Regions from separate parts of the Peribacillus sp. NPDC076916 genome, predicted to be linked through region 3. Evidence: riboswitches for the same ligand, from Rfam matches in the RefSeq annotation. Region 3 holds a riboswitch; each other region holds the start of a gene.
What was found. Region 3 has a riboswitch for S-adenosylmethionine ahead of ACQKFG_RS09995 (methionine ABC transporter ATP-binding protein). Riboswitches for the same ligand answer to the same signal wherever they lie in the genome.

Region 1 (9,611 bases), on a different contig from region 3:
CATGCCTCTATGATTTCAGCTGTGGCTGCGTCACCCAACACATCTTTAACTGCTTGAAGCAACGTTTCACCTACAACCGGATACTGTTCAGGCTTGACTCCTATGGCGCGATGTTTCTCAGTGACTCTTTTAATTACCGGCTTTATCTCTTCAAGGTTCGTAATATGTTCTCCTGCAGCATAGACAGCATATCCCAAGGCCTCTTGTTTATTTCCTCTTTTTTGGTTCGTTTGGTTAAAAAGATTATACAAATCAGGAGCTTTTGAAAATAGTAATTCATAAAATCTCTTTCCTATTGGTTTACTATGTTCCTTGAGAACATGTGCTGTTTACTGAACGATTTCTATGGTCTTAGCATCAAGCATGTTAAAATTCCCTCCTCAAATCCCAGGGGTATTTACTGTAAATAGCATTCCTACTAAATATTGGAGTAACCATGATATTTTGGCACTGTTCACTTATCACTGTTACTTCCGCCATTTGGAGATTTGGAATCCCTTAAGATAATTCAAAGACACCATACCTATTAGTACGGTGTCTTTTGTTTTTTAGTATCCTTGTTAACTTAAACTGAACCTTTATATCAATAAGAACAAAGCTGCTGACCAGTAGCAGAGAAAAATGTTATAGGGTCCAATTGATAAGCAATCCTGCTTGTGCTAACCCACCACCGAAACCATATAATAAGATTTTCTCACCATGATTGAGCTTTCCTTCGCTTACTCCTTGATCTAAAGCTAATGGTATTGTTGCTGAGGAAGTATTTCCATACTCCACTAAGCTATATAATGTACGCTCAATTGGAAAACCGCTTCTATTACATATTGACTCAATCATTCTTAAATTTGCACTATGCGGAACAAACCAATCAACATCATTCAAATGAAAATCTGTATTTTTCATCACAGTTTGCATTCCTTTTGGAACAGTAGTAACAGCCCATTTATAAACCTCACGTCCATTTTGGACAAGGTTACCACTATTATTCAAGTCTTCACCATTTATACGTGTCGATAGGTTTGTACTATATAAATATTTTCCGCCTTCTCCTTCCGAATATAAATGTGACGAAATAAAACTTGGCTGTTTTTCATCATATTCTACAAGAACTGCTCCTCCACCATCTCCAAATAAAATACAAGTGGCTCGATCTTCATAGTCCATAATTTTAGATAAAGTATCAGCTCCAATAACAAGAACTTTCTTGTTTAAACCAGATGTTACTAATCCATTAGCTACATGCAGCCCATAAGTAAATCCTGCACAAGCAGCGTTTAAATCAATAGCTCCAGTATTCTTAATACCTAGCTTAGCTTGGACTAAAGAAGCTACACTAGGTGTGTTGAAATCAGGTGTAAATGTACAGACAATAATCATATCGACATCTTCGACAGATTTATCATACCGTTCCATTAAATCCTTTACAGCTTTATAACTTATATCACTAGTAAACTCTTCTTCATGTGCAATTCTTCGCTCTTTAATACCAGTACGTTTAACAATCCATTCATCATTGGTTTCAACCATTCTTTCTAAGTCCTTATTTGTTAACCTTTTTTCTGGAACATAAGAACCTATCGCAGTAATACGTGCTTTGGATTTGAACATAAAATAGCCACCTCGTGTTATGAATTGCATCAATTTTATAACTGATATTAATACCTGGTACTAATTATAAAGTAAAAAAAATCTTATGCAACTACCGGTCACTTTAAATCCATAAGAGAAAAAGAGCTGAACGACAAAGAACGATCGCTACTGATAATTAAGAAGATTCTGCTCCAAAATTAGTAAGGTATATCGTAGCCAGAACATCCTGTCGCGCGGAAGTGACGGGTGAACCCCTTTTGTCTACAAACTCAGTTATCTAAAGAGAAATCCGGTATTACCACTTTTAATTTCCTAACCGTAACGGTAACAATTGAAGTTTATTAATATTCATATCCTTTTCCGAATAAATAATATACCAAATATCCCAATAAATTAAATAAAGTAAATTCCATAATCCACCCATTATGTAATTATTTATAATGTTATTAAAAGGTAAATAAGGGCCCTGTAAAAATTTACAACTGTGGTCAATGTTTATACTCCAACAATGAGGGATCAAAAAGTCCTCCTGTCCCCATTTTAGCGTAAAAAAGAGTTCATTATTATTAAGTAAAATGATGAAGATGCGAAAATTCCATGAACCGCCCCTTCTTAAAAAGGAAAAAATCCTGTTGCATTCCAACAGGATTTTTATCAATCTTCAAAATTCACAATTATAGGATTTCTGTAGATTAACGGGACGAAACCATTTTAGTGTTTTTGTTTGTAATAGGTTACCGCGAGCGCAAGGGCCAGCACTGTTCCTTTGACGATATCCATCGCATAATACGGAACGGACATCATGATCAAACCGTTTTGAAGGATTCCAATCAAGACTGCACCGACAAAGGTTCCAAATGCATTCGGTTTTCCCGCTCCTAAAACGGAGGAACCAATGAAGGCTGCCGCAACGGCATCCATTAAATAGGGAGAACCTGAATTGATTTCCGAGGTCATGACTCTTGAAGCTAGGACAATCCCTCCGACTGCAGCTAATAGGGCTGAAAGCAGATAGGCAAGGATTTTGTATTTATTGACCGATATCCCGGAAAGTCTCGCCGCTTCCTTATTCCCCCCAATAATGTACATATAACGACCATGCTTCGTATAAGTCAAAAAGATATGGGTCGCAATCACAATGACTGCCATGATCAAGATTATCCATGGTACCTGGCCAATTTTGGCGAAAAATGGGCTGATCAGACCTGTTGCGAATGTCCCGTCGGGCATGACCATATTTTGCGAAACCGTTGCCCCTTTTGTATAAGTAAGGGCAATTCCCTGGATAATGAACATGGTAGCCAATGTCATCAGCATGTCGGGAATTCTCAATTTAACGATCATGAATGAATTCAAGGCCCCTACGACAAGTGAGGCGCCGATCGCAGCTAATATGGCGATTAATGTATCCTGCGAAAACCAGACGAACATTGATATGACGATGGCATTGGCCAATGATGCAACGGATCCTACGGAAAGGTCGAAGCCATCCACGGTCAGCGATATCGTAATGCCGATCGCAATGATGGTCACGATTGAAATGGAACGCAGGATGTTGATCAAATTATTCGTTTGAATGAAAGCTGGATTGGACACGGCAAAAATTCCAATCAGAATGATAATCGTCAATATTGTGCCGTATTTATAGAAAAAGTCGAAAAGTTCCGGCCTTTTTTTCGCTTTCGCTGTCTGTGTAACAGGAATGGGTATGCTCATCCTATTTTCCTCCTGTTGAATAGAATAGTAGTTCTTCTTCATTCGTTTTGCTAGTTTCTAATTCGATGACAGTGCTCCCGTCATATAACACATATGTCCGGTTGGTAATGCCCATGATTTCGGAAAGCTCGGATGATGCATAAATGACCGCTTTCCCATTCCTTGCAAGCTTTGCAATCAATTCGAATATATCCTTCTTGGCTCCAACATCGACCCCTTTCGTTGGTTCATCGAATATGTATACATCCGCATCGGCCATAAGCCATTTTCCGATGGCAACTTTTTGCTGGTTACCACCTGAAAGGTTTTCGACATTCGCTTCCCCTGAAGGAGTTTTAATGCCGAGACTTGCGATCATTTCCTTCGCCTTTTCCTTTTCCGCCTTACGATCCACGAAACTGAACGTCTTGCAGAATTTGCCGAGGCTGGCTGCAGTCAAGTTCGCCGAGACTGATTCCTGAACGAGGACCCCTTCTTTCCTGCGTTCCTCAGGTACAAGTGCCAGACCGCTTTTTACTGCTTCGTGCGGTGATTTCAAAGAAAGCTTACGACCATTCAGGACCACTTCCCCCGCTGTAATCGAAGTATGACCGAAAAGGGTTTTACAGAGCTCCGTTTTTCCCGCTCCGACTAACCCTGCCAAGCCGATTATCTCGCCTGCTTTAACATTCAGATTGACATTCTTGACTTTCTCGGCATCTGACAATCCGCTCACTTCCAGAATGACGTCTCCGATCGAAGCATTCACTTCTGGAAATTGGTCATCCATGGTTTTACCGAGCATATTCTCTACCACTTCGTTACGGGTCATGTCTTCCTTCTTTCGACAAGTGACACGCTCCCCATTTCTCATGATCGTAATTTCCTCACAGATTTCAAAAATCTCAGGCAGACGATGTGAAATGAAAATGATTCCCACGCCTTTTTGCTTTAATTCATTTACAATTCGAAAAAGTTCTGTCGTCTCCGTATGACTTAACGGAGCAGTTGGCTCATCGAGAATCAGGAATTTGCAATCTGTCGAAACGGCCCTTGCTATCAGGACCATCTGTTTTTCAGCCAAGGTAAGATCTCTTACCAGCTTTTTCGAAGGGACACGAATTTTCATATCTTCAAGAATATAAGAGGCTCGTTTGTGCAGCTCTTTCCATTGGATCCTCTGTTTTTTTCCCATGTTTTGGACCATATCGTTCAACATTACATTTTCGCCAACCGTTAAGTAAGGGATGAGGGCTGTATCCACTTCCTGATAAACAATTTGAATGCCTTGTTCCTGAGCCGCTTTTGGCGAGCGGATATCCCGCCTCATCCCATCAATGAAAATGTCACCTGAATAATGAACATGGGCTCCCGATAAAACTTTCATTAAAGTCGATTTTCCTGCTCCGTTTGCACCGACCAATGCGTGGGCTGTCCCTGATTGTACGGAAAAATCAACTTCACTCAGCGCCTTCACCCCTGGAAATTCAATCGAAATCCTCTTCATTTCTAGTTGCGTGCCCATGTCCATTCCCCCTTATTGAACAGACACTCCCTTCACTGGAAAGAGAGTGTCTCTTTTTACTTTTTATAATGATCTTTCAAAACTTTCATCCAATCTTCTTCAAATTCCGTAGATTCACCCCAGCCATCGACAATACCAGACAGATTTGCCATGTTTACCGCTTCTTTTGAAGCTTGGACTTGCTTTTGTGAAATAAGTGAAGCCTCTAAGTCATAGGTTTGCGGAGTATCTTCGCCCGCTAATTTTTTAGCCAATATCCTCATATTCACTGCACCGATCAGCTTGGGATCGACCGCTGCCGTGTAGGACCATGAGCTATCAGCCGATTGGATTTCCTGGAGATCTGCGTTAGATACATCAATACCATATATCTTCACTTCATCGCGGCCCGCTTCTTTAATCGCCCGGGCTGCACCGATGGCAAAGGCATCCCATGTTGCGAAAATGGCATCCAATTTACCTTTAGGGTATTTATTCAGCATTGCGGCTACAGCATTTTGTGTTTGAACCGAAGTATCAGCAGATGCCACCCCGAATCTTTCGACTTCTTTAATCCCAGGATTTTCTTTTAGTTTTTCCTGATAGACTGCATTTCTTCTTACCATTGGTGGGAAACCATCCACCCAAAGATAGGCAATTGCCGCTTCACCTTTCTGCTCTTTTAACAGTTTATCAAAAGCCAGTGTTGCCAACGCTTCATCATCCTGTGAGGTTAATGTCACGCCATCAATTTTAGATAGTTCGCCTATTGAATCGAACGTGACAACGCTTTTACCTGCATCAACCAACTTTTGAACGTCATTCACAGTTGCTGCATCATCACCATGGGAAATGATATACCCATCGTAATCTTCCTCCAAAGCCTGCGCTATCGCATCATGAAATTTAGCCGTATCACCATTGGCTGTATATGTATCCACTTGAAATCCCAGTGCTTCTCCTTCTTCCTTCGCCCCCGCCAGGTATTGGGCCGTATGATCATCACCGCCAATTTTACGGATCACTTTGATCTTGGCTCCATCCCCATCTGCAAATCTTTCCGGTACATTTTCAAATGATACTTTTTCTTCTTTCTTCGATTCTGTGGAACTCTGCCCAGTGGAGCACCCCGTTAAAAGCAAAGCCGAAGCGATGGCTGAAATGAATATTCCTTTAATAGACCTTCTCATCTTGTTTTCCCTCCATATTTTCAATTTAGTCTTATCAGTTTAGTTGGTGTAAATCCCAAAATAAAAACCTCTCTAATATAGAGAGGTTTAATCAGCTGTTTTGCAGACTTGTCCCTCTCTTATCTGTCAAAACATTTCTGTTTTGCAGGATTTAGCACCAATTCCTAATGGAACGGTTGCTGGGCATCTTAGGGCCAGTCCCTCCGCCACTCTTGATAAGAGATATATTGTGTTACGTTTTCGTAATTATCACTTTATAGGGATATAGTCATAAAGTCAATAGATTTTTGAATATTTGAAATGTTCCCTGATATTTTTTATTTTCTTTGAAGTTGGGCTAGACGCTTTTTCTCGATTTTTTCAAGCCTCTCCAACTGCCTTAATTTCACTTCGAACAAAGTGATCGGGTCACGGTAAACTTCCGGATTTTCTTTCATATGTTCCAATGCAGCCTGGTAGTCTTTTATCTCGGTCTGCGTTTGTTCAATCGTTTTTTGAAGTAAGGCAAATGAACTGCGATAGAAAAGTGAGATGTCCCGATCCAAAGATTTTTCAAACAATCCAAATTGGGTAAGGAAACGTTCCGTGATCATTTCTGCAACATCCAGGTAGTCTTCACTTTCCAGATATTTCTTATAACGATTGTACATATTGGCTTTATTTTGCGGTATCGCCCCAAACAGCTTCCCTGCTCCTTTAAGCAGCAATTGTGATGGAGTCCTGCGCAAAAGTATATTAACGTTTTCGATGCGGATACTGCTTGTCATCCGATCGGCATCACGGCGCCAGTCATCCAATACTCTGAAGTCACCTGCAAGCGTAATCCGTTCTTCTTTGTATAATTCATTGAATCCGGCACTCATCTCATCCATAAACTGCTGGCTTTGTGAGAACTCCATTTGGGAACTGGCAATCCAGTCTTGTAGAGAACGATAATATTGAGGCATGATCTTATCAGAAATGAAGTTTTGAATCCGCTCATTCATTTCTTCGTTTAACTGTACATGGACTTGGCTGAAATCACTGCTTTCCGTTAATGATTTAGAACAATCCTTCAGTAATTCAGGAATTTTAGTAGAAAGCTGATTTTTCACTTCATCCTTAAGCAGACGATACGACCTTATGATATTTTCACTTTTTTCTTTTTCCAAATCAGCCAGTTGATTGACCGCCCCATTCAGTTTGACTTCCATCTGTTCATTCCAAGAGATGGAATGCTCGCATTTCCGCTCATTGGCTGCCCGTTTTTCTAACAGATAAGATAAAGTTTTACGAATGAATGCAAGGATTTTCTCAGATCTTCTTTCCTTCCAATTCTCATCTTGGTAATTCGATTGAAGGAAGGCTGAAAGGTCCTTCAATTGTTGCTTGCTATCATAAAGTTTGGAGAAAGCGAATACTTTCGCATTCGGGAAATATGCATTCACTTTATCCCATGTTTCGTCTTCCATCCGGACTGCGACCTGATCACTGTATATCGTATCCATTTTATTTAATAAGAAATGAATCGGCAGTTTCGGAGCCATCATTTGAATTTCCAATAACAGATCCCGTTCGCTGCCGGTGAAAGGCGCCCGGGCGTCCAGGACGAACATCAGTCCATCACTGCCATGTAAATACCCTTGGAAATCGGATTCCACGCTTTTTTCCCCATTGAACCCCGGTGTATCCAATAATCGCAGACCATTATTTCTTAGGTAGTCACTTATGATTGTCACATCAACAATAGTCCCGCGCTGGCGGCGTGTTTCATCCAATTCAGCTAGCTCCATGACAACCTTTCTATCTGTATCGGTAATTTCAAGGATTTCCAAATCATCCCCGTCTTTGACACTGACTAAGGATGAATGATCTTCAGCAGCAATGCTCTCGCCAACAATTGACTGAATGAAGGATGTCTTGCCATTTCCTGTACTTCCTACAAGAAGAAGATTGAAATTTTCGGTATCCTTAAGCCCCTCGACCATCCATTTAAGCTTATTGCCAACCTTTAGATCATTATCTTCAGCCCACTGGATAATGGAATTGAACAGTTTCTCTCCCGCTTCAAGTCCGCCTCCTAATTTAGGCGATTTCACCAACAGGCTTTCTGCATCCTGAATGACCAGCGCATTGATCGTATCCGGGAAGATTTCATTCCAGGACAACGCGGATGCCGCCGCAAACAACGAGAGCTCCCCATCTGCGATTTTAAGCCAGTTTTCCAGTAACCTTGGCACGACAGGACTTAAATCTTTGATTAGGTGCGTTCCTTCTAAAAGACCTGCATATGCATCCCTGTAATAGACGGAAAGCTCATCCCATACATCAGCATGGTTCAATTCGATGGTATCTATCAAATTATTAATCACTCTTAGCCATTCGAAATAAGAATCCGTATATTTATAATTTTTCCAAAGGGCAACCGTCACTTTTTCGAAACGTTCCTGGTCAAGTGTGTATAGCGAACCAAGGACAGTTGAAAAATAATCCGGATCCATCGATTGGGCAACCCCCTGCTGGATATACGTCTTCAGCACATCGAACCAGCCCATTGATTCTGTACGGATACTTTCATTAGCCGCTAATACCACCGCACTGTTCCAATCCTTTTGTTCTTCAAAAAAGGCACGTGCGATTTCCGTGACATTCGGGTAATCCGGTTGAAACTCGACTGCTTCTTTCACGACTTTGGAAGCTAGGTCATTTCTCGATTCCACTATGTACAGGGAAAAAAGTTGCAAAAGAACCTCTGTTTTCAAGACCGCTTCATCCGTATCGACGGATTTATAGATATCCTCTGCGGTTGAGTACATTTCCAATTCAAAATAAGCATCAGCGATGTTTTTCTTCGCCCATGGACCAAGTTCACCTTCTATGTTCTCCCATTTAAAAATGGCTGCTTCATAGTCATGATGCTGAAAATATACTTCTCCTTGAGCAAATCGAATGGCGGTTAAATCCGCTATTTCCTTTTTTTGTTCCACGAGAAACATTTCACCCAAAGCTTGAATCGGGTGCTTCCTTGTATCCTCAACCATCGTTTCATAGTATTTTTTTCCGATCAGCCGTTCGTCCATCTTTATTCCCCCGATATATTTCATATTTTCAATTAAAGGAAAATCACTGATTCCATAAGCCTTCTAGTAGACCTAACTTCAATCTATAGGTTCCTTTAGTTAAAAAATCATTTACAAAACCTTAAAATATTATTTTAGCAAAACAATATGGTAACAACATGTCACCACTCTTACAATTTTAAAACAGAAACAAATGGAACTGTAATGTTTTTAATAAAACGATATAGAAATGTCATTTCCATATTCGAGAAAAAATGTTTTTTCTCGTTTTACCACATACCAGATAGAGGTGGGCGAATCATTCTTTATACCTCCAAATTACCAGAAGCCTGGCACTAAAGCAAAATCCCCCTGCCCCGTCCATTACTAAATCCCCATTTTTCCATTCATATAAAAAAGCAGTACCCTCATTCATAAAAGGTAACTGCTCTCTGATAAGCTCTGAACAGTCGTTGTCCTTTGACAAATTAGGATTATACCCCTGTACGCTTACGTTGGTTATTCGGCTTTTTGGTCAACTGGCTTTTAAGCTGTTTCGTTTTCTTCACAACACCTGTTTCCAGTTTATCTTTA
Region 2 (11,012 bases), on a different contig from region 3:
AATTCAATAAGCCAAGGAGAGAAGAAAGCGGCTAGGTCTGCCGTTTTCCTCTCTCCTTATATATGTTTCACCTATTATTTTTCTAAAATGACGGATGGGGTCACCCCTTCTTCGTATATATAGAATTCCCCGTTTGAACGCTTAATACGACCAGCATCCCGTGATGCCCAATGTCCCAACATACTCCCCTGATAATTCAATGGGAATGGTAATTCCAGGTTTCACTCCCTTCAATGTACTCGATACCACTTCATTGTGAGTCATTTCCTAACGACGAAGGCTCCAAGAGAAGCTTGATGCAATGTGCCGATTCTCGACTTATCGCTTGAACCAAGAATCATTCCGTCTTTATCCGTAATAAGCACGTCATGCCCGATTACTTCACTGGTTATATTCGCAATTTCTTGAGCTAATTTAGCTAACATATCATCCCCCCTGGTTATCGCAAAACTATAAAAAACCAGCTCTCAAATATCTTGAGCTGGTTTTTCATGTATCTTCTTAAATTAATTTAAGGTCATTTTCCTTCAAGAAACGTTTTCCTTGTCGCCGGTGTATTCATGCTCCCAAAAATCGGCATTTTTTATGCCTAAAGCTTTTGGATTGAAAACCGGATCGACCCCTGCCTTCTTTTGCTTTTCGTAATCCTTTAACGTAATAAGCGCCGGCTTAGCAAGAATCAATATGGCAATGACATTGAGCCATACCATAATCCCCAAGCCAGCATCACCTAATGCCCAAGCCAGCTCCGCCGTACGAATGGTGCCATAAAAACTAGCTGCAAGTATGATAAGTTTCAATGCCAGCATGGCCCACTTACTATTCCGTTTGCGCATTAAATAGGCAATATTCGTTTCCGCAATATAATAGTAGGCCATGATAGTCGTAAAGGCGAAGAAGAAAAGGGCTATTGCTACAAAGCCAGCACCTAAGCCTGGGATTACACTATCGATTGCCGCTTGTGTATACCCTGGACCAGGTGTTACATCGCCCAAATTATTGACGATATATGAACCATTTTCCGCTTGAGTATTATACATGCCTGTAAATAAAATCATGAAGGCCGTAGCGGAACAAACGAACAATGTGTCGATATAAACCGAGAATGCTTGGACAAGACCCTGTTTTGCCGGGTGCGATACTTCAGCCGCAGCCGCAGGGTGAGGACCTGTGCCTTGTCCCGCCTCATTCGAATAAATGCCGCGTTTCACTCCCCAAGCTACCGCCATCCCGATTAACCCACCAAATGCAGAATCCATCCCGAAGGCACTTCTGAATATTAAAGAGATGACTCCTGGTAATTCTGTAATGTTCATTAGGACGATGACAACAGATAATAATATATAACCAAGGGCCATGAATGGCACGATTATTTGTGCAGCATTAGCTATCCGTTTTACACCGCCGAATATAATGAAGCCCAGCAAAAGGACAATTGCCAACCCAGTGATCACCGGGTTGATGCCGAATGCATTTTCCACTCCGGCGGCAATTGAATTGGACTGAACACCAGGCATCAGCACAGCCATGGCTATTAGTGCAGCGAATGCAAAAAGGACAGCAAACCACTTCACGCCCATTCCTTTTTCAATATAATAGGCTGGTCCCCCTCGATATTGACCGTCTTGTTTGACTTTATATATTTGAGCTAAAGTTGATTCCACGAATGCACTTGATGCTCCAATGAAGGCAATGGCCCACATCCAAAAAACGGCACCAGGGCCACCAAAGGCGATAGCCGTTGCCACTCCTGCAATGTTACCTGTACCGACCCGTCCCGAAAGTGCTATGGATAAAGCTTGGAACGAGGAAACGCCCGCTTCCGAACTTTTGCCTTGGAACATCAAAATGACCATTTCCTTAATATGCCTTACTTGCAGAAACCGGGTTAAAATAGAGAATACTAAACCTACTCCCAATAAAATATAAATGACTGGCGTACTCCATAAAACCCCATTTAAAGCCGTAATAAAATCAGACAATCAAGTTCCCCCTTTAATTAAATTTAGAAAATTCAAACTTATCTTTTATTGATTATATTTCATCTTAATGGATTAAACAATAGTTTCCGCGTCAGGAAAACTAACATAAACATTTTTATTTTTCAACTTGCAAATGCTTCAATTATCACATTCCGAATTTAAAAAAACGCCAGCGATTCCGCCGGCGTCATGTTTTTGCATATTGGTCAAGATACTCTAATCGCACCCGATATTTCCTGTTCCAATTGATTGGTTCTCTCAACTTTTGTTGATTCCGTCCATCCAAAATATCCAGCCATAAAATCAATCACTGCATGTTTATGCGTTTGTACTAAATCGATATCGAATAATAGCGTCCCCGTCCTGCGGAAGAAGAAATCCACTGGAGTTGCGGCCATTTCATGATCTAGTGCGTATTTCAGTTGTACGAACAACTTCTTTGGAAGGCCACTGCTTGCTCCTCCGACTCCTTCATTTTTTGCGATATCGAATATCACAGGTGCGTTGGACCCGTACATGGCCAATATCTCTTCGGTATCCTTAACTGCGAGTCCCGAGTCAATTCCCATTTGAATATGTTGCTTGATAAAATCGGGAAAGTTTCTTGATCCCCCGACATCCCCTCCGGAAATCGGCATTCCTTTAGTGCTGCTGGCTGGGTAAGTTTTATTGGATTGCTGGGCAAGCTTCCCTGCCAAAAGGTCGACCGTCGTTTTGGCCATTTTGCGATAACCGGTCAATTTCCCTCCAGCAATCGTGATAAGGCCCGAATCGGACTCCCAAATTTCATCCTTCCTTGATATTTCAGAAGGATCTTTCCCTTCTTCAAGAATCAACGGCCTCACTCCAGCCCAGCTTGATTCAATATCATCACCCGTAATGTTCACTTCTGGAAACATATAATGTATCGACTTTAATAAATAGGCACGGTCTTCGGACGTAACGGTCGGCACTGCAGGATCACCATCATAAAAAGTGTCCGTAGTCCCTACATAAGCCTTACCGGCTCTCGGGATGGCAAAAATCATCCGGCCATCAGGCGTATCAAAATAAAGCGCCTGCTTCAACGGGAATTTCGATTGATCGATGACCACATGAACACCCTTGGATAACTTCAGCGTTTTCCCTTTTTTCGATTGGTCCTTTTCACGAATGGAATCGACCCATGGACCTGCTGCATTAATAACTTTGTCTGCGTATATTTCATAAGAATCACCTGATAGTGAATCGGCAACTTGGACGCCGTTCACCTTGCCATTGTCATATAACAATTTTTCCACTTTTGTATAATTTATCGGTGTTGCACCTTTATCGACAGCCGCCTTCATCACTTCGATTGTCAGACGTGCATCATCTGTCCGGTATTCAACATAATAGCCTCCGCCCTTCAGTCCCTCTTTCTTAACGAGCGGCTCCCGCTTTAGCGTTTCCTCCGCCGAAAGCATTTTCCTGCGTTCAGCTTTTTTAACCCCCGCAAGGAAATCATATACCCGAAGGCCAATGGAAGTACTGAATTTCCCGAAGGTGCCACCTTTGTGCATCGGTAACAGCATCCATTCCGGTGTGGTAACATGCGGTCCATTTTCATAAACGATTTCCCGCTCTTTACCAACCTCGGCAACCATTTTTATTTCAAATTGCTTTAAATACCGCAATCCGCCATGAACAAGTTTTGTCGAGCGGCTTGAAGTCCCTGCTGCAAAGTCCTGCATTTCAACCAAAGCCACTTTCATTCCACGGGTCGTTGCATCCAGGGCGATACCTGCACCGGTAATTCCCCCGCCAATGACAACCACATCATATTTCTCTTTTTTCAGAAGTTCGATCGTTTCTTCCCGATATATATTTGAAAACCTCATGCCTGACTCCTCCTTTAAGTATTGCATTCTATTTTTTCGTGAATTCTGCGTTTACTCGTGAATTCGTGCGCTTTACTCGTGAATTCACACTATTTACTCGTGAATTCGCACGGTTTTCTCGTGAGTTCACGCTATTTACTCGTGAGTTCGTGCGCTTTACTCGTGAATTCACACGGTTTTCTCGTGAATTCTGCGTTTACTCGTGAATTCGAACCGTTTACTCGTGAATTCGCTCGGTTTTCTCGTGAGTTCGTACACTTTACTCGTGAATTCACACTATTTACTCGTGAATTCGCACGGTTTTCTCGTGAGTTCGTGCGCTTTACTCGTGAATTCGCTCGGTTTACTCGTGAGTTCACGCTATTTACTCGTGAGTTCGTTCGCTTTACTCGTGAATTTGCTCGGTTTACTCGTGAGTTCGTGCGCTTTACTCGTAAATTCTGCGTTTACTCGTGAATTTGCTCGGTTTACTCGTGAATTCACGCTATTTACTCGTGAGTTCGTGCGCTTTACTCGTGAATTCACGCTATTTACTCGTGAATTCGGTCATTATATTCAATTGGTTCATTTGTTCACATAGTTTATATAGATATTAATATCCCTAATCTGCCATTGAAAACAAAAAAGAGACCATAAATGACATTATCGAATTAACGATAACGCATTCATGGTCTCTCCTGTTCTCCGGCCGAGTTATTAACTTGATTTCATTATAGCATACTCCAGCTCGTTTGAGAAAGAATACACCTCGTTTTTTATTTAAATGCCATAGCGGCATGTACAGCTTTTTTCCAGCCTTCATATAATTTTTCACTATCTTGCTCTTCCATGGAGTGTTTAAAGGTTTTGTCTACCGCCCATTGCCGGGAGATTTCTTCTTGATCCTTCCAATACCCGACAGCAAGCCCAGCTAAGTATGCAGCACCTAATGCTGTAGTTTCGTTTATGGTCGGCCTCTCGACGGGCACCCGTAATAAGTCGCTTTGGAATTGCATCAGGAAGTCATTCTTGACTGCCCCGCCATCCACTCTTAATGTCTGGAGCTCGATTCCTGAATCCGCCTCCATTGCATCAAGGACATCCTTCGTTTGATATGCCAGTGATTCAAGTGTGGCACGAATGAAATGTTCTTTGGATGTGCCGCGCGTCAAACCAAAAACGGCTCCCCGCACTTCGCTGTCCCAATATGGAGTTCCAAGTCCTACAAAAGCCGGTACCACATATACTCCATCCGTACTTTCCACCCGTTTTGCATAGGCTTCGCTGTCCTTGGCATCATGAAGCATCCGCAGGCCATCGCGCAGCCATTGGATTGCGGAGCCCGCGACGAATATGCTGCCTTCCAATGCATATTCGACCTTCCCATTCAGTCCCCAGGCAAGTGTCGTCAATAGTCCGTGTTCGGAACTGACAGCCTTGTCTCCTGTATTCATGAGCATGAAACAGCCTGTTCCATACGTATTTTTAGCCATTCCTTCATTAAAGCAGGCTTGGCCGAATAATGCTGCCTGCTGATCACCGGCTGCCCCGGCGATCGGAATCGATTGGCCGAAGAAATGATATTCGATCGTACGTGCATATTCTTCAGAGGAAGGCCTCACTTCCGGCAGCATCGATTTTGGTACAGTCAATATCTCGAGCAGTTCTTCATCCCATTTCAGTTCATGGATATTATACATCAATGTCCGGGATGCATTCGAATAGTCCGTTACATGAGCCTTGCCTCCTGATAGCTTCCAGATCAGCCAAGTATCGATGGTACCGAATAACAGCTTGCCTTCATCCGCCTTTTGCCGGGCCCCTTCGACATTATCGAGGATCCATTTCACTTTCGTTCCGGAAAAATAAGCATCTATCAATAATCCCGTTTTATCCCGGAATAGATCATTAAGTCCCTTTTCCTTCAAATCATCACAGATTTCACTTGTTTGCCTGGACTGCCATACAATCGCATTATAGACAGGGGTACCTGTTTCCTTATCCCAAACGACTGCCGTTTCACGCTGATTGGTGATGCCGATCCCGGCAATTTGCTCAGGCTTTACACCGGATTCAGATAGTACACCGGCAATGACTGCCAGGATCGATCCCCAAATCTCATTGGCGTTATGCTCGACCCAGCCTGGTTTAGGGAAATGCTGTGTGAATTCCTTTTGGGAGGAATGGACGATTTCCCCCTTTTCGTTAAATAAAATCGCCCGCGAACTCGTTGTTCCTTGATCTAATGATAAAATGTATTTTTCCATTGTGTATGCCCCTCCTTTTAATTAACTGGCAATATTTCTGCTTTCCATTTCATGTGACTGTTTTTTACCAAATGCATAGGCTAATATCAATAGTACCAGGCTTGCACCCAAAACAGACCAAAATCCTGCTGTTATTTCTCCCATAAAGAACGCTTTATAACAAACGGCACCAAGTGAACCCCCAATAATCGGTCCAACGACCGGAATCCATGAATAGCCCCAATTCGAATTGCCCTTGCCCGGTATCGGCAGCAAAAAGTGAGCGATGCGCGGCCCCAGATCGCGGGCCGGGTTAATTGCGTATCCTGTCGTTCCCCCAAGTGACATCCCGATCACGACAATCAATAACCCGACTGCGAATGGGTTTAGACCCTCTGTAAAATGATTGGCACCTATAAATAATAAACCAAGAATAAGGATGAAAGTTCCAATCATCTCACTTAATAGATTTGAAAATGTGTGCGGGATTGCAGGTGATGTCGCGAACACACCAAGCTTCGCTCCTGGATCATCCGTAGCTTTCCAGTGTGGCAAATAGTGCAGGAATACTAGAGTTGCTCCAAGGATTGCGCCAATCATTTGGGCAACGATGTAACCGGGCACATCACTCCAAGGAAATTCCCCAATAATGGCAAACCCCACTGTGACTGCCGGGTTTAAGTGCGCCCCGCTTATGGAACCCACTGCAAAAACACCCATGGTAACAGCCAATCCCCACGCAATCGTGATAACGATCCAGCCGGCATCTTTTGCATAGGATCCCTTTAAGGATGAACCAGCCCCAATGCCTGCTCCGAATAAAACTAATATCATCGTACCTAACACTTCTCCCCAAAATGGAGTCATGAATAAACCCCTCCCCTGATAAATTTTTAAACCATGCCAACAAATAAAAGGAGATCCACAGCAGAACTATCTTCATAAAATAAATTATGAATAGATCTGTTGTGAATCTCCTAGTCTCCGTCACATATATTAACTTGTACAGTAAAATATACTAGGTTATGAAAACGCTGTCAATATTTTGTAAAGAATTAATCTATTTTTCTGTGTTTTTTTTAATTTCCCCTATTAAACGATATCCCATAATTCAGTTTTGGAAGTGGTAATTGATGACGCTCCAGCATCAAGGGCGTTCAGGACTTCATCCGAAGTACGTATGAGGCCGCCTGCAAAAATCGGTGTCTGCAACCGTTCCTTCACTTCTTTTATCATCCATGGCATGGCGCCCGGCAATACTTCGATATAATCCGGCTTGGTTTTCTGCACCAGCTTATAACTTTTCTCAAGTGCATGTGAATCTATTAAAAAGATTCGTTGGATGGCAATGACCCCCTTTTGCTTCGCCTTCAATATAACGTTTGATTTAGTCGAAATCAGCCCATATGGATTATATTCCTGACAAATGAATTCTGTCGCGTACTCATCACTTCTTATGCCATGGATCAAATCGACATGGTATATCATTTTCTTATTATGCTGCTTTGCCATCATACTTACGTTTTTCAATTGTGATATATGCAAATCAAGAAACACACCTATTTCATAGGAACTTTCTAAAAATCTTTCGAAATCCTTCATGCTTGCTGAAGCAGGCAAAATCTTCTGATCCATCATTATCCTCCTCATTCCCAGAAAAACTCAAAACTTCAAGTCATTTAGTATATTTTAAAGAGCTTGATTTATCAAACACATTTTTTTCATGACCCATATCACCATAACACTATCATACCTGGCACTCCCTTTATAGTTTTCGGCTAAGGATGTATGTAAACTCGATCATAAAGTAAGTTTTATTTTCAATGCACCTTCGACGAGTTCAAACGATTTAATTGTGCCAACGGGAATTTTCCTCACGATTTTCCAGGCGTTAACATTCATTTTGATCGTTCTTTTTTCAAATTCAAAAAATGGCGGTCTGTTAAATATCCTTTGGTTGATGAATTTCCTGTCAATTGGTTCCATTTCCACTAATTCAAATAAAATCGTTCTTTTTTCCACAGATACCGGTTTTAATGTAATCCGGAAAGCTACGTTTTTCTTAAACATCATTTTTTTCACTTCCGTCGTTCCGGAAAGCACGATATGTTTTGGCGTAATTTCGATTTTAATATCCTGACCATATGATTTACTTCTTATGATTTTCTCTATCATGGCTTCAGTTAAAGTTATCGTTATGCCATTTTTGAATGGACTGAATGTATTCATCCTTGCATTCCCCTCCTGCCGCTCATATGAATCTTCGGTTATAGCATATGCCGGGTTCCCTGATGTAGTAACACAGAACAATAATCGGTATATTCAAAATCTTGCACCTTCAACCCTTGACCTTTATAAAAACTACCTGTATAGTCATAATTAATTTAATAGACAACTCTTATCCAGAGAGGTGGAGGGACTGGCCCTTTGATACCTCAGCAACAGACTGATCATGTACTGTGCTAATTCCAGAAGTGTAAAAACTTGAAGATAAGAAGAGTATATAGCTTGGTTGCCAACACCTCTTCTTATTTTTAAGAAGAGGTGTTTTATTTTTAAAAGGAAAGAAGGAATGCAACATGTCCATCACATTAACGAAAGCACCATTCAGGGCCGATCACGTCGGAAGTTTATTAAGACCAGAACGTTTACATATTGCCAGAAAGCAATTTAAGGAAGGTACCATTTCAGCAGAGCGGCTTGGTGAAGTTGAAACCGAAGAAATCAATCGGATTGTCGAAAAACAAATTGAAGTTGGATTGGAGGCCGTGACGGACGGTGAGTTCAGACGAACATGGTGGCACTTTGACTTCCTCGAACATTTAAATGGAATCGAGGGATATGTGACTGAAAAAGGGCTCACGTTCGATGGTGTGGAAACAGAGAGATATAACGTTCGCAATACCGGGAAGGTTTCATTCAACCCTGAACATCCTTTCATTGGTGACTTCATTGAATTGAACAAAATCGTGAACGGACGCGCCATTGCCAAGCAAACCATTCCCAGTCCGAATCAATTATTTGCTGTAGGCATTCATAATGAAGACATCTACCCTGATATTGAAGACTATGCAAATGATATCATTAAAGCATATCAGCATGCTTTGAAAGCCTTTTATGATGCAGGTGTGCGTTATCTTCAATTGGATGATGTATATATTGCCAGACTTTCAGCTCCGGATTTCCAGTTCAAAGATGGAAAATATACGAGGGAACAGTTAATCGATCTTGCACTTCGCGTAATTAATGGCGCATTGGAAGGCAAACCAGAAGACCTTGTCGTCACTACACACCTATGTCGTGGGAACTACCAGTCGACTTGGGCGTTTGAAGGAAGCTATGCCCGTATCGCCCCAACTTTATTGGCAAAAGAAACAGTGGATGGGTTTTTCTTGGAATATGATGATCAACGCTCAGGGGATTTCAAGCCATTAGAATACATTCAAAATGGCGGTGCACGGGTCGTACTGGGTGTCGTTACTTCAAAAAATGGAGAAATCGAAGACAAGGAAGCTGTTAAGGCACGCATTGAAGAAGCCTCGCACTTCGTTCCTCTCGAACAATTATGCTTAAGTCCGCAATGCGGGTTCGCCTCCACCCATCACGGCAACAAGCTGACCGAAGAACAACAATGGGAAAAGCTGAAATTCGTCGTTGATGTAGCAAAAGAAGTTTGGAAATGATTTTTTTGCGGAGACTTTAATCCGTTCGAACAACCTAATCGGCATCAATATAAGCGTGCCGATTAGGTTTATAATAAAAGCGTAAAAGACATTCATCCCTAAATCCGAGAACAAACAAAAAAGAACGGCCACCAGCACGTCCCTTTTTTACTTGCAGCTTTCATCATCATCCATTTTCTTCACAAATATATCATCCGTCACCCTATCTTCCAGCTTGTTCCTCAAGGCCAATTCCGCGGCCTTCCCATCACTAGGCGACCCGTCCGAGAAATACATCGGAAACAACGAGAAGAACATAACATAGAAAGAAAAATAGATGAATTGATACCAGATCACCGAGCTGTCCAGGATATCCTGATACACTAAGCTATAGATGATCAGCATGCTGACTAAATTAAAGATAGCCCCTCCTAAATAGATCAGCGTATTCGTCAATCGATTATCATGTTTCAATCCCTTGAACTCGCAAGTCCCATTCCAAAAATAATATTTCCTCACCTCCATGTTCCGAAAGGCAAACAGTTTATTGCCACAACCGATCAAGATTTTCTTTTCTGATCCCCCAAAGATCGTGACAAAAAAAATATGCCCGCTCAAATGTATCAGCGTAACGATCGGCATGATCAAAAAAAAGGAAAATAGAAATTTAATGATATCAGAGAGACCAAACATGTTTATGCAACCCTCCTTACCTGAGCAATTTCTTATCAGATGCTACTCTGATACCCTGCCCACATTCGTTATAACTAGTAAATTTTCACAGTAGTGATATATCGCTTACCACAAGTGCTATTGTTCACCTTCTGCTTAATCCGGGTTGTTTCCAGGTTTTTAGGCCTGACTCCAGCTTAATTCAAAGAAACAGGCTACCTCCCTTCCGAAAAAACTCGGAAAAGTGATAGCCTTAACATCTTCATTAACGATTGGGGGTGTGAAGAATTTCTTCGTTGTTTTGTCCTGGCCTCAAGCCTGCATGTTTATATTCAGGGGTGAAAACCGATGTTTTGATCGGGCATGCGATTTGCTTCTGGACATTTCCTTTTCCGTCCGGTACCTCGACGATCATTCCCCTCTCCTTCAATTGGGGGTGTTCGGCCGCTTCAGTGAAGGTCAGAACTGGTTCTGCGCAGGCTTCGAAATCAGCGAATATTTCCTGCCATTCATGAAAATCCCGTTCAAGGAAAGCCAGTCGGACGGCCGTTTTAAACCTGATTCCGCTTTCTTCATCACTTTTGGTGCTCAAGTCATACAATTCGGGTGCAC
Region 3 (11,012 bases):
GCCTTTTATCAGGACAGTCTGTAAATTGGGCGGAAATTTCACAAAGGACAAAAGTGGATGTTAAAATGTTTCATCTTCGGCATTGGAATCAGCAGGCTTCCGTACAAACTTGGCATGAAACGTTTAACCTTTTGATGGGTTTCATTAATGATAAAAGATTGAAGTTCATGATGCCGGGTTCCTACTACAGCCTTCAAGGTGTGCAAGAAGCCATTCAAGTCGCTAGCAATGGAGGGAAGATTTTCTTAAACAACTGATTTCGCATGAGTCATGCATCTTGGAGCTCTTCCAATAGGTTCCTAAGGTAAATGGAAATGGCCCCTGATAATATGAAATTACTTGATTACCTGTAAGGTGCTAGTTTAGAATGCGGAATAGAACATGTTGCTACATGATACGACTTTGGAGGAACTACTTATGAAAACAATATATGTGAATGCTACATTTTTTACTATGGACAAGGAAAATCAAATCTTTGAAAACGGCATGATGATTGTACAAGATGATACCATATCCTACGTCGGCCAGCATGATGAACAACAATTGGCTGATGCAGACCAAGTGGTCAACCTTGGCGGGAAATGGATCATGCCAGGCCTTGTGAATGCCCATTCGCATATTGTAATGACCCTTTTACGCGGTATCGGGGACGATATGCTGCTGAAGCCATGGCTTGAAACGAAAATATGGCCACTTGAAAGCCAGTTTACAACGGAAATCGCTTCTGTAAGCACTCAGCTTGGCATTATGGAAATGATGAAATCAGGAACCACGACATTTTCGGATATGTTTAATCCTAATGGAATAGATGCAGGTGCTGTCATGGAGACAATAGGCGAAACAGGAATGCGCGGAGCCTTCTCCTACACGATCTTCAGCTTGGGTACCGAAAAAGACCAAAAAGCGAACCTCATGGGGGCAGAAATGTTTTCAAAAAACTATAAAACGTTTGCCGATGGCCGCCTGACTGCCATGGTCGCACCACATAGCCCTTATGCCTGCACACCTGAAGCGATCATGGAAAGTGCACGGATTGCAAAAGAGAATGATTTGATGGTGCACATCCACGTATCGGAAACGGACTTTGAAATCCTCGACATCGAAAAACGTTACGGATCCCGTCCTGTCGAGCACCTTCGCCGTCTAGGTCTGTTCGACCAGCCTACCGTGATGGCACACGGTGTGGTTCTTAATGACGAAGAGCGGGCGATACTAAAACAGCATGATGTTCGCGTAGCCCACAATCCAATCAGTAACCTGAAGCTCGGATCTGGAATTGCCGATGTCGTCAGCCTTCTTGATGCAGGCATTAAAGTGGGAGTGGCAACTGATGGCGTCGCCTCCAATAACAACTTCGATATGTTCGAGGAAATGAGGACAGCTGCATTATTGCAAAAAGGAATCTATAAGGATGCCACTAAATTCCCTGCCCAAACAGCACTCGCCATGGCCACAAGAATGGGCGCAGAAGCGATAGGCATGAGCCATACAGGATCACTGGAAGCTGGTAAAAAAGCAGATTTCATCACCATTTACCCATATGACAAAGAACATCTGCAGCCGCTGAGTGAAGCCTATTCGCACCTGCTCTATGCAGCACGCGGAAATGATGTATGTGATGTGTACATCGATGGCAAAATGGTCGTGAAAGAAAGGCACTGCTTAACGATCGATGAAGAAAAAGTAATCGCCGAATCGAATCGCCTGCAAGGTACACTATCACGTTAACCTGATGGGAAAACAAACGGATGCACAGAAAAAGGAGCTGCCATTTGCAGCTCCTTCTTTTTATGGACTCAATGATGAAGATGTGGGAGGACCAGTAAGGAATAGTACGCAGCGAATGGCCGTCAAAAAGGAATGACCGCTAGTATTGTAGAATAAATTGTAACTAACACTCTGAAATCCGTCCTGAGTCCAGGTTCTGGAAATATGGAAACAAAGTAGGTATGCAAAAACGGTTAAATACAAAAAAATGCTGCTGACCGCAAAATATTAACCAACTTGATAAAAAATCTTTGCCACCATGGATCATGAATTTCACCAATAATTGAAAAAGGAGGACAAGATGAATGGATGGTGAATCTTCATTATTAAAAGAACAGTTGTATCAACTGGAGGAGAAATTGTTAAAGTCTGAAGTCCGTAAATCTCCAGAAGAGCTTTCATTATTATTGAAAGATGATTTCTTTGAGTTCGGCAGTTCGGGTAACATATGGTCAAAAAACGATTTTATGGGGCAAGAGGGAGCCGGAGCGGTGAAGATGACACTAAGTCAATTTGATATGCATCCATTGTCTGAGGATACCGTTTTAACGACGTACCGGATTTTTGATGAAGATAAAGTGGAACATACCTTAAGGAGTTCAATCTGGAAATGTACGAATGGAAGATGGCAAATGTTTTTTCATCAAGGCACAAAAACGAAAGGGCCCCGCTAAGCCTATTATTTATGAAAAAGAAAAAAATTAATATCATAAAAATGCGTAAGTAAAATGAGATTTGATTTTTGAAAAAACTATTTCACTAAAATGATAGGGGTGGGTGAAGCTGATCTTTCGTACCATTGATACCGATAAAGATAAAGAGATTATCATTAAATTCAGGAAAGATTCCTATGTTGTAAGTTTTGGATCTGAAGATGGTTTTGGAGATGAGAATACATATCTGCAACGAATGAAAGAACGGATCCGCAAATTTCCGGATGGACAGGTGATCATTGAAAAGGACCAAGAACCGATTGGCCAAATGGAACTTCAAATTCGTGAGTATGAAGGAATGGAAATCGGCTATGTGAATCTTATTTATCTTATTCCCGATTACCGCAGTAAAGGCCTTGGCAAGGAATTGGTTCGCTACGCAGAAAACTTTTTCAGGCAATTTAATGTATCCGAATATCATTTAAGGGTTTCTCCGGATAATGGAAGGGCGATTCGTTTATATACGAATTCAGGCATGAAGAAGATAAGCGAAGAAAATGAAAAATACCTTGTATGGAGAATGAGCAAATCAATTTGAAGTTATGTCAATATAATTAAAAGTTATCAATTCACTATACTATAAAAATATCTAGCGTGAGGAAAAATACGGTTGACTTTAGAGAAATTAGAATATATAGTGAAGGACATAATTAAATATAACGTTAATTCTTATCAAGAGATGTGGAGGGACTTGGCCCTATGATACCTCGGCAGCGGGTTTTTACTTTTGTAAAAATACTGTGCTAATTCCAACGGACGAAAGTTTGAAAGATAAGAAGGAGCTTTTCTTAGATAATTAATTTAAGAGTTTACTCTTTTTGATGTCTAAAAGAGGCCTCTTCTGTCTGATGACGGAAGAGGCCTCTTTTGTTTATTCAAAATGTATATGGTTATTTGGAGAATTGGTGCAATTACTCGTAAGTTTGGCAGATTTACTCGTGAGTTTCACGCATTTACTCGTGAATTTGGCAGATTTACTCGTGAGTTTCACGCATTTACTCGTGAATTCCAAAAATTTAACCCTATCATTATGAAACTTGGCAAAGCTCTTCTCTAGATAATGAATTGGTACAAATAAACAGCATGGGGGGAGATTGGATGATTGAGTTTCAACATGTCAAAAAGGTTTATCAAACAAAGAAACAGACTGTCGAGGCTTTGAAGGGCATCAATTTGACAGTGGAAAAGGGGGATATATTCGGTGTAGTCGGTTATAGCGGGGCCGGGAAGAGTACGTTGATCCGGTTGGTCAATTTGCTTGAACATCCTTCAGGTGGTTCAGTGATTGTTGGGGGCAAGGATTTAACCAAATTGAACCCGAAGGAATTGCGGGCAGAAAAGAAAAAAATCGGGATGATCTTTCAGCATTTCAATTTGCTGAACTCAAAGACCGTTTTTGATAATATCGCCATGCCGTTGATTTTATCGGGAATCCCCGGTAAAGAAATCAAAAAGCGGGTAGGCGAGCTGTTGGAGTTCGTTGGCTTATCGAGCAAAGCAAAGAGTTATCCGGAACAATTATCCGGCGGTCAAAAGCAGCGGATCGGCATTGCGAGAGCATTGGCTACCAATCCATCGATCTTATTGTGTGATGAAGCTACCTCGGCATTGGATCCACAAACAACTAGTGCCGTTCTTCAGCTCTTAAAGAAAATCAATAAAGAATACAATATCACCATTCTGCTAATCACTCATGAGATGTCTGTCATTAGGGAAATTTGCAATAAGGTAGCAGTCATGGAGGGCGGATGCGTCGTTGAACAAGGTTCGGTTTTCGAAGTTTTTGCGAAGCCGCAAACGGATATTGCAAAAAACTTCGTAAGAACGGTCATACATGACGAAATTCCACAAAGTTTCCTAAAAAGCATAGGGTCCCATATCCCGATTATTTGGAAAATTAATTTTATTGGGACTACTTCGGGTACTCCTTTACTTTCAACGATCTCGAAGAAATATGATGTTCATTTAAGTGTTTTATCAGCCAATATTTCTGAAATTCAGGAAACGCCTTTCGGGAATTTGATCATCGAAGTGACCGGGAACAAAAATGAGGTGGACAAAGCTTATCAATATATTAAAGATGAGGGGATTCTCGTCCAGGAGGTGCAGATTTAATGGGTAATACGCTTTGGGGAATGGAAATAACGGCAGATCAGCTGTCGACAGCTTTCGGTGACACACTTTATATGGTAGCCATCTCATTGGTATTTTCCGGATTGATTGGGCTTCCGCTCGGTATCCTGCTTGTCATTACAAGAAAAGGTCACATCCTGGAGAATAAATGGGTCTTTAATGTATTGAACCCGATCATCAATATATTGCGGTCGGTTCCTTTCATCATCTTGCTTGTAGCACTTATTCCGTTTACAAGAATGATTGTAGGCAGTGCAATCGGAACGAATGCGGCGATTGTTCCGTTAATCTTTTACGCGGCTCCTTATATTGCCCGGCTTGTGGAGAACTCCCTGTTGGAAGTGGACAAAGGGATCATCGAGGCAGCTCAGGCGATGGGGGCGACGACATGGCAAATCATTTACCGCTTTTTGATTCCCGAGGGACTTAGTTCGTTGATCCTTACATTTACAACAGCGACAATCGGGCTTGTTGGTTCTACGGCCATGGCAGGTGCCGTCGGTGCAGGCGGGGTCGGAGATCTAGCTTTGGCTTATGGTTATCAAAGGTTCGATACGATGACGATGATTGTCACAGTGGCGGCGCTCGTGATCATCGTTCAATTATTGCAATCCACTGGGAATTTCGTTTCAAGAAAAATCAGAAGAAGATAAACATAACAGGAGGCAGGAGAAATGAAGAAAATCTTATTAACGATCATCGTATTGGCATTGGCCATCGTGTCAGCAGCATGTGGGAAAAAAGAAGGTGCATCAGGCGGTTCGGATGATGTGAAAACAGTGAAAGTCGGTGTCAGCAGCGGGGATACGAGAACATGGGAATACATTGTCGATATAGCGAAAGAGGAAGGGCTTAATATCGAACTGGTCACTTTCAATGATTATATCCAACCAAACCTTGCGTTAAGTGAAGGTGAAATCGATGCCAATTCATTCCAAACAGTCGCTTACTTCGATGAATTCGTTCAAGATCAAAACCTGAAATTAGAGGCCATCGGGTCGACTGTCATTGCGCCTATGGGCCTTTATTCGAAAAAACATAAAAGTCTTAAGGATCTTCCGGATGGTGCTACGATTGCCGTTCCGAATGAAGCGACAAACTTCGGCCGTGCACTGCTCCTTCTTCAGGAAGCCGGATTGATTACATTGAAAGAGGAATTCAATGGATCGGGATCATTGGAAATCATTAAGGATAATCCGAAAAAATTGAAAATCCAGCCTGTTGCTGCCGGCAATACGCCTCGTCTATTGGATGATGCCGATGCTTCAGCCATCAATAATAACTTTGCCGTCGAAGCGGGCCTTACTTTAAAAGATTCATTATTCCATGAAAGTAAAACGGCGAAACCATATATTAATATCATTGCAGTTAAAAAGGGCAATGCCGATCGTCCTGAGCTGCAAAAATTAGTGGAGCTTTATCAATCGAAAAAAGTGGAAGCGTTCATTGAAAAAACGTTTAAAGGAAACACCATTCCTGCTTATGTTTCTGTAGATGAATTAGTCAATTACCAGGATGCTTGGACAAAACCAGCTAATGAAAAATAATGCTTGAGAACAAGTGCCGGATGGATTCAAGATGCCTATCCGGCTCCTTAAACCAAAAAGGGGAGATACGAATATGGCGAGAGAATTAGTGCAGAAGCGGCATCAGCAGATCATTGAAGATCATATCGACCTTCATTCCAAATTATATATCGAAACGAGTCAGGCCATTCATGCCAAACCCGAGATTGGGAATCAAGAATTCTTCGCTTCGGATACATTAACCGGAATACTTCGGAATGAAGGATTTGAAGTGACCCGCAATATTGCCGGACATGAAACAGGATTCATCGCTAAAAAAACCTCTTCAAAGAAAGGTCCCACAATTGCCTTTTTAGCCGAGTATGATGCATTGCCGGGTTTAGGTCATGCTTGCGGCCATAATATCATCGGCACAACGAGTGTTGCAGCTGGCATTTCCTTGGCTCAAGTACTGGAGGAAACGGGCGGAGAGGTCATTGTTTTCGGAACACCGGCAGAAGAGGGCGGGCCGAATGGAAGCGCAAAAGGCAGTTTTGTGAAGCACAGTCTATTTGATGGGGTGGATGCGGCCATCCTTATCCATCCTGCCGGGAAAACGGGTGTCACAAGTCCGTTTCTGGCTGTCGACCCCCTTGATTTTCATTTTTACGGGAAGTCAGCGCATGCAGCAGCTGCGCCTGAAGAAGGCGTGAATGCACTTGACGCGGTGATTCAGCTGTTCAATGGCATTAATGCTTTGCGCCAGCAGCTCCCAGCCGAGGTCAAAATCCACGGAATCATCACCAATGGCGGGGAAGCGCCTAACATCATTCCTGAATATGCTTCCGCCAGATTTTACATTAGAGCCACAACATGGAAACTTTGCCAAGAAGTGTCCAAAAAAATACGTGCTGTTGCTGAAGGTGCAGCACTTGCCACAGGAAGTAACGTAAAAGTTGAACGCTTCCAAAATGAAGTGCTCGATTTTGTCATTAATCCAGTCCTGGATGAACTGTTAAAAGAAGAACTGGCTCAATTAGGGGAAGCGGTGGCTCCCCGAAAAGAGAGCGGCTATGGTTCGACGGATGCAGGTAATGTAAGCCATGTAGTGCCGACAGCACATCCTTACATAAAAATTGGCCATGATGAGCTGATTGCCCATACGAATGAATTCCGCGACTGTGCCAAATCTCCTGCTGGAGACAAAGCCATCCTGACCGGAGCAAAAGCCCTTGCACTTACAGGGTATAAATTGATTTCGGATCAAGACCTGTTGGATAAAGTGAAAGCAGCATTTCATGAAGCGAAGCAAAAATAAATAAGATGCAGGAAAAAAATTATTGACTGCGGATTACAGAGTTAGTATCATTAAAAATAACAATACCTAGTAATTAAATAGGAATTATAAGTTAATTGACCGGATAACCGGAGACTTTTCTTTCATGTAAAGAGGTGTCTCCGGTTTTTTTGAATGGGCAAGCAGAAAGATTATCTTTCAATACGTATAAAAAAGGAGGATTTAACTTGGGGATATTATTACGTAAAGCGATTGAGAAAAAAAGAAACTTCCTGATAAACAAGTTAATTAACGAGGGGGTTTATAAAAAGAATGACAGCCATCTATTTGAATTGACTTTAACCGATTTAGAGAATGAATATATGAAAATAAGTAAAATCGGGGAGAAGGAATCCGACGATCATTCCCCCTGTCTAAGGATACATTTCATATAATATCAGAATAAAAGGAGAGGGAGAAATGAGGAAGGGCGTAGAAGAAAGGCGGAAGGCATTGATCTATAAACTGATGATCCATACTGTAAATAAGAGTTTGGAACAGTTGATGAAGTTAACTTTAAAAGAATTGGAAACAGAGTATAAAAAGGTTCAAAATGACTGTCATCCCCATAGTGATGCGGGTTCGATACATTGGATCAATGCAAAACGGCATTAGGCCGAAGTTCATGATCCATAAAAAATTTCATCATTTTGCTAACGGCTTTCTGTGCTGATTCTGCATGATAGTTTGAGCTGTAAGGGTCGCTGAATCCGTGTTTTCCATTGAATTTATGAATTTCGACATTCTGTATTTCTAAAGCTGAAATTAACTCGTCCACATTAAATGAAGGCTCTTCCAGTGGGAAAAATAGCAATGCAGGGCATTGTGGTGCTAACTCTGCATAATTCCTAATACGCGAACCGTAGTATCCAACTATTCCATCGACACATTCTTCCTCACTGCACAGCCATGCTACAGTTGCCCCCGCACTGAATCCAAGGATAAAAATCTTTTGGTATTCATCTTTAATATCCGATAATATATCCTTTATTTTATGTAAAGCGCCCGTGAAACCTACGTTCTCCATAAAATGCCGATACGCAGCCTCCTCTTGGGAATAATCAAAAGGAGTCTCCCGTTCTAACAAATCCGGACAAATCACATCAAAACCCTGTTTTGATAATAACTCACAAAAACCGTGCATATGCTGGTTCAGTCCATATATTTCGTGAATGACAATGATGACAGTATCGGAATTTTTCTGAATGTGCAGCATTTTTACCCCTCCAAAACTAAACTATATATAAAAGCCAACCAGTTCTTTCATCCTTAACCATTACAAATCATAAGTACATTACCATCAGGATCTTGAAAGTTAAAATATGCAAAATCCCCAATACGCTCTATTTCTTTAACAATAGATATGTTATTACTCTTAATGAATTTATAGGCTTCGTCTATATCATTTACGTAGAAATTAAACAATACATGGCTGGAGGGTTCGTATCTAAAATCAGGATCAAATGTATGGTCGTCTAACGTTAATCCAGTTTCATATGTTATAGGAATATTGTAAACCGGCGATTCTACAGAATCACTATTATGAGGAATGCCAAGGAGATTACAATACCATCCAGCTGATTTTTTTAAATCTTTAACATGAATGAAAACATTGTTAACTTTAGGGTAAATAGGAGAATTTATTGATTTCATACTTTACCACCTTTCGTTGAACCTTACCTAAGAATTCAACGAGTCTCCATAAAAACCTTTTTTTCTCAACGAGTAGACTTACATATTCAACCGCTGCACAGAAACGTCCATTTTTTTATGCGTGTCAGCCTTTTCCCCTGTATAATACGTAAAGAAAAAGCCCCCATAAAGACAGCTTGTAAATAGTCTATTTAAAAATGAATTCAGACAAAGCCCGCCCACTTCTTTGTTACGAATTTCTGAAGGAATTTGATTTTAAATAAAGTAAAATTAATGCACAATACTACAACTAGAACGCATATCATTTGAAGCCAAAAAGAAATACCTACAATGAATAGTGTAATCCCATACGCAACACTTTCCCATTTCAATTTTTTGCCACCTTAGGATTTAAGTTTTTCCCTTCGGGTCATTGTTCCATTAACATGCCGCGTCCATTAAAAAATCTAGCCTACCATTGTGTTATCGTGAAAAAAATAATGGTAATCAGCAGTAAAATAAAGTGCAGCCAAACTATGAATTTAATAATTAATGCTGCCCAGACTTTTTGGCGTTGACCATAGTGGAAGACAATCAAAGAAAAAAAGAGACAGGCCATTCCCCTAAAAATATCTCCATCCATAAAGAATGAAATCAGGTTTATCAAGGAAGCCATGATAAATAAAACTAGGTACCCCTTGAATATCTTTTGTTTCCTTTGTATCTCGTGTTCGAATTGATACATTCCTATTACCTCTGAATCACCTTTAATTTACCACTATATTATACCAAGTACTCAACTATCCTGCCCTGTTATCACATAAAGAAAAGACTGCCTAAAGAAAGCCCTGATCGTTAGCTATATTCCAGATGCGTAGTACTATTTAAAAATCTTATTAGTTTGTATGGATGATCCGTATACTCAAGAAGATGTATTCCTGTATTATGAGAATTGAACCACACATCATTAATTGCGGGTGGTAATTGAAGAAAGCTTTCAATAATTTTAGTAATCATCCCTCCATGGGATATAATAGCAATTCGTTTATAATTTGCACTGTTTTCTCTAATATAAGAAAGTACACTTTGAGCCCGTAATCTAAAATCCAAATGATTCTCCCTATCCTGCATCTCTCGTAAATCATCCAGGAATGTTACTGGACATTTAATAGTAGTTGATAAAGTTTCGGCAGTTTCACTAGCCCGAAGCAAGGTACTCGACCATATGAATTCTGGTGGAAACTCTTCGGATACACGTCTGCACATTTTTTCTACTTGTGCAACTCCCTTAATGGTTAGGGGTAAATCAGTAGTTCCTTCGTAATTTTCTTCTAGAAAATCGTCTTCTGACTCACCATGCCGAATTATTAGTATCTGCAAGATATCACCTCTATTTTGTTTATTCATCCCAATTAATAATTCTATTCAACTTTAGTAAAACCTTTAAATGAATAAAAATTGAACTATTTGGTATAACTCCATTAAAGTTTATAAAATCGTATCATGTCTTTTTTATATAGATATGGTGCAACCATGTGACAAAATTGTTAGATAATGGATCAAACTGTTAGGAAGAACGATGGAGAGATACTTCCTTTCTCTTTTAATATGTAAGAAAAAGAGGAAGGTTGGGTAAGGAATGGATTTTTTTGAGCTGAATATCAATGTATTTAGAATGATCAATGACCTAGGGAAACAATATGATTATTTAAACCCTTCTGCCATTTTCATTGCCGAGTATATGGTTTTTTTCTTAGCATTAGCTGTCATCGTAATATGGTTCACTCGAAATGAGCAGAGTAGAATGATGATTGTTTGTGGGATGATTACATTTGTAATAGCAGAAATGATGGGGAAAATGGCAGGGAAATTGCATTCAAACAATCAGCCATTTGCTGAATTGACCAATGTTAATAAGTTAATTGA

Region 1: linked by a shared signal. The riboswitch ahead of ACQKFG_RS24110 (sugar ABC transporter substrate-binding protein) and the one ahead of ACQKFG_RS09995 (methionine ABC transporter ATP-binding protein) in region 3 are both predicted to bind S-adenosylmethionine.
Region 2: linked by a shared signal. The riboswitch ahead of ACQKFG_RS13740 (5-methyltetrahydropteroyltriglutamate--homocysteine S-methyltransferase) and the one ahead of ACQKFG_RS09995 (methionine ABC transporter ATP-binding protein) in region 3 are both predicted to bind S-adenosylmethionine.

The regions. Positions count from the first base shown of each region.
Region 1 is NZ_JBNNIU010000014.1:1,043-10,653, forward strand. It holds partial or broken gene hmpA (NO-inducible flavohemoprotein) at 1-365, opposite strand, end outside; gene ACQKFG_RS24095 (ketoacyl-ACP synthase III) at 625-1,608, opposite strand; gene ACQKFG_RS24100 (ABC transporter permease) at 2,302-3,306, opposite strand; gene ACQKFG_RS24105 (sugar ABC transporter ATP-binding protein) at 3,308-4,810, opposite strand; gene ACQKFG_RS24110 (sugar ABC transporter substrate-binding protein) at 4,867-5,979, opposite strand; SAM riboswitch class I at 6,096-6,201, opposite strand; gene ACQKFG_RS24115 (GTPase domain-containing protein) at 6,297-9,038, opposite strand; gene ACQKFG_RS24120 (hypothetical protein) at 9,512-9,611, opposite strand, start outside.
Region 2 is NZ_JBNNIU010000004.1:14,250-25,261, forward strand. It holds gene ACQKFG_RS13695 (sugar diacid recognition domain-containing protein) at 142-264, opposite strand; gene ACQKFG_RS13700 (sugar diacid recognition domain-containing protein) at 261-425, opposite strand; gene ACQKFG_RS13705 (alanine/glycine:cation symporter family protein) at 528-1,982, opposite strand; gene ACQKFG_RS13710 (glycerol-3-phosphate dehydrogenase/oxidase) at 2,189-3,841, opposite strand; gene ACQKFG_RS13715 (hypothetical protein) at 3,920-4,297, shown strand; gene glpK (glycerol kinase GlpK) at 4,597-6,087, opposite strand; gene ACQKFG_RS13725 (MIP/aquaporin family protein) at 6,109-6,933, opposite strand; gene ACQKFG_RS13730 (glycerol-3-phosphate responsive antiterminator) at 7,159-7,701, opposite strand; gene ACQKFG_RS13735 (hypothetical protein) at 7,867-8,295, opposite strand; SAM riboswitch class I at 8,462-8,563, shown strand; gene ACQKFG_RS13740 (5-methyltetrahydropteroyltriglutamate--homocysteine S-methyltransferase) at 8,646-9,749, shown strand; gene ACQKFG_RS13745 (hypothetical protein) at 9,897-10,421, opposite strand; gene ACQKFG_RS13750 (CaiB/BaiF CoA transferase family protein) at 10,666-11,012, opposite strand, start outside.
Region 3 is NZ_JBNNIU010000003.1:98,948-109,959, forward strand. It holds gene ACQKFG_RS09970 (zinc-dependent alcohol dehydrogenase family protein) at 1-257, shown strand, start outside; gene ACQKFG_RS09975 (amidohydrolase family protein) at 418-1,728, shown strand; gene ACQKFG_RS09980 (hypothetical protein) at 1,733-1,864, shown strand; gene ACQKFG_RS09985 (DUF4440 domain-containing protein) at 2,073-2,441, shown strand; gene ACQKFG_RS09990 (GNAT family N-acetyltransferase) at 2,545-3,018, shown strand; SAM riboswitch class I at 3,147-3,258, shown strand; gene ACQKFG_RS09995 (methionine ABC transporter ATP-binding protein) at 3,579-4,595, shown strand; gene ACQKFG_RS10000 (methionine ABC transporter permease) at 4,616-5,266, shown strand; gene ACQKFG_RS10005 (MetQ/NlpA family ABC transporter substrate-binding protein) at 5,288-6,160, shown strand; gene ACQKFG_RS10010 (M20 family metallopeptidase) at 6,234-7,436, shown strand; gene ACQKFG_RS10015 (Fur-regulated basic protein FbpA) at 7,643-7,849, shown strand; gene ACQKFG_RS10020 (Fur-regulated basic protein FbpA) at 7,875-8,069, shown strand; gene ACQKFG_RS10025 (dienelactone hydrolase family protein) at 8,050-8,670, opposite strand; gene ACQKFG_RS10030 (VOC family protein) at 8,724-9,107, opposite strand; gene ACQKFG_RS10035 (histidine phosphatase family protein) at 9,942-10,493, opposite strand; partial or broken gene ACQKFG_RS10040 (undecaprenyl-diphosphatase) at 10,726-11,012, shown strand, end outside.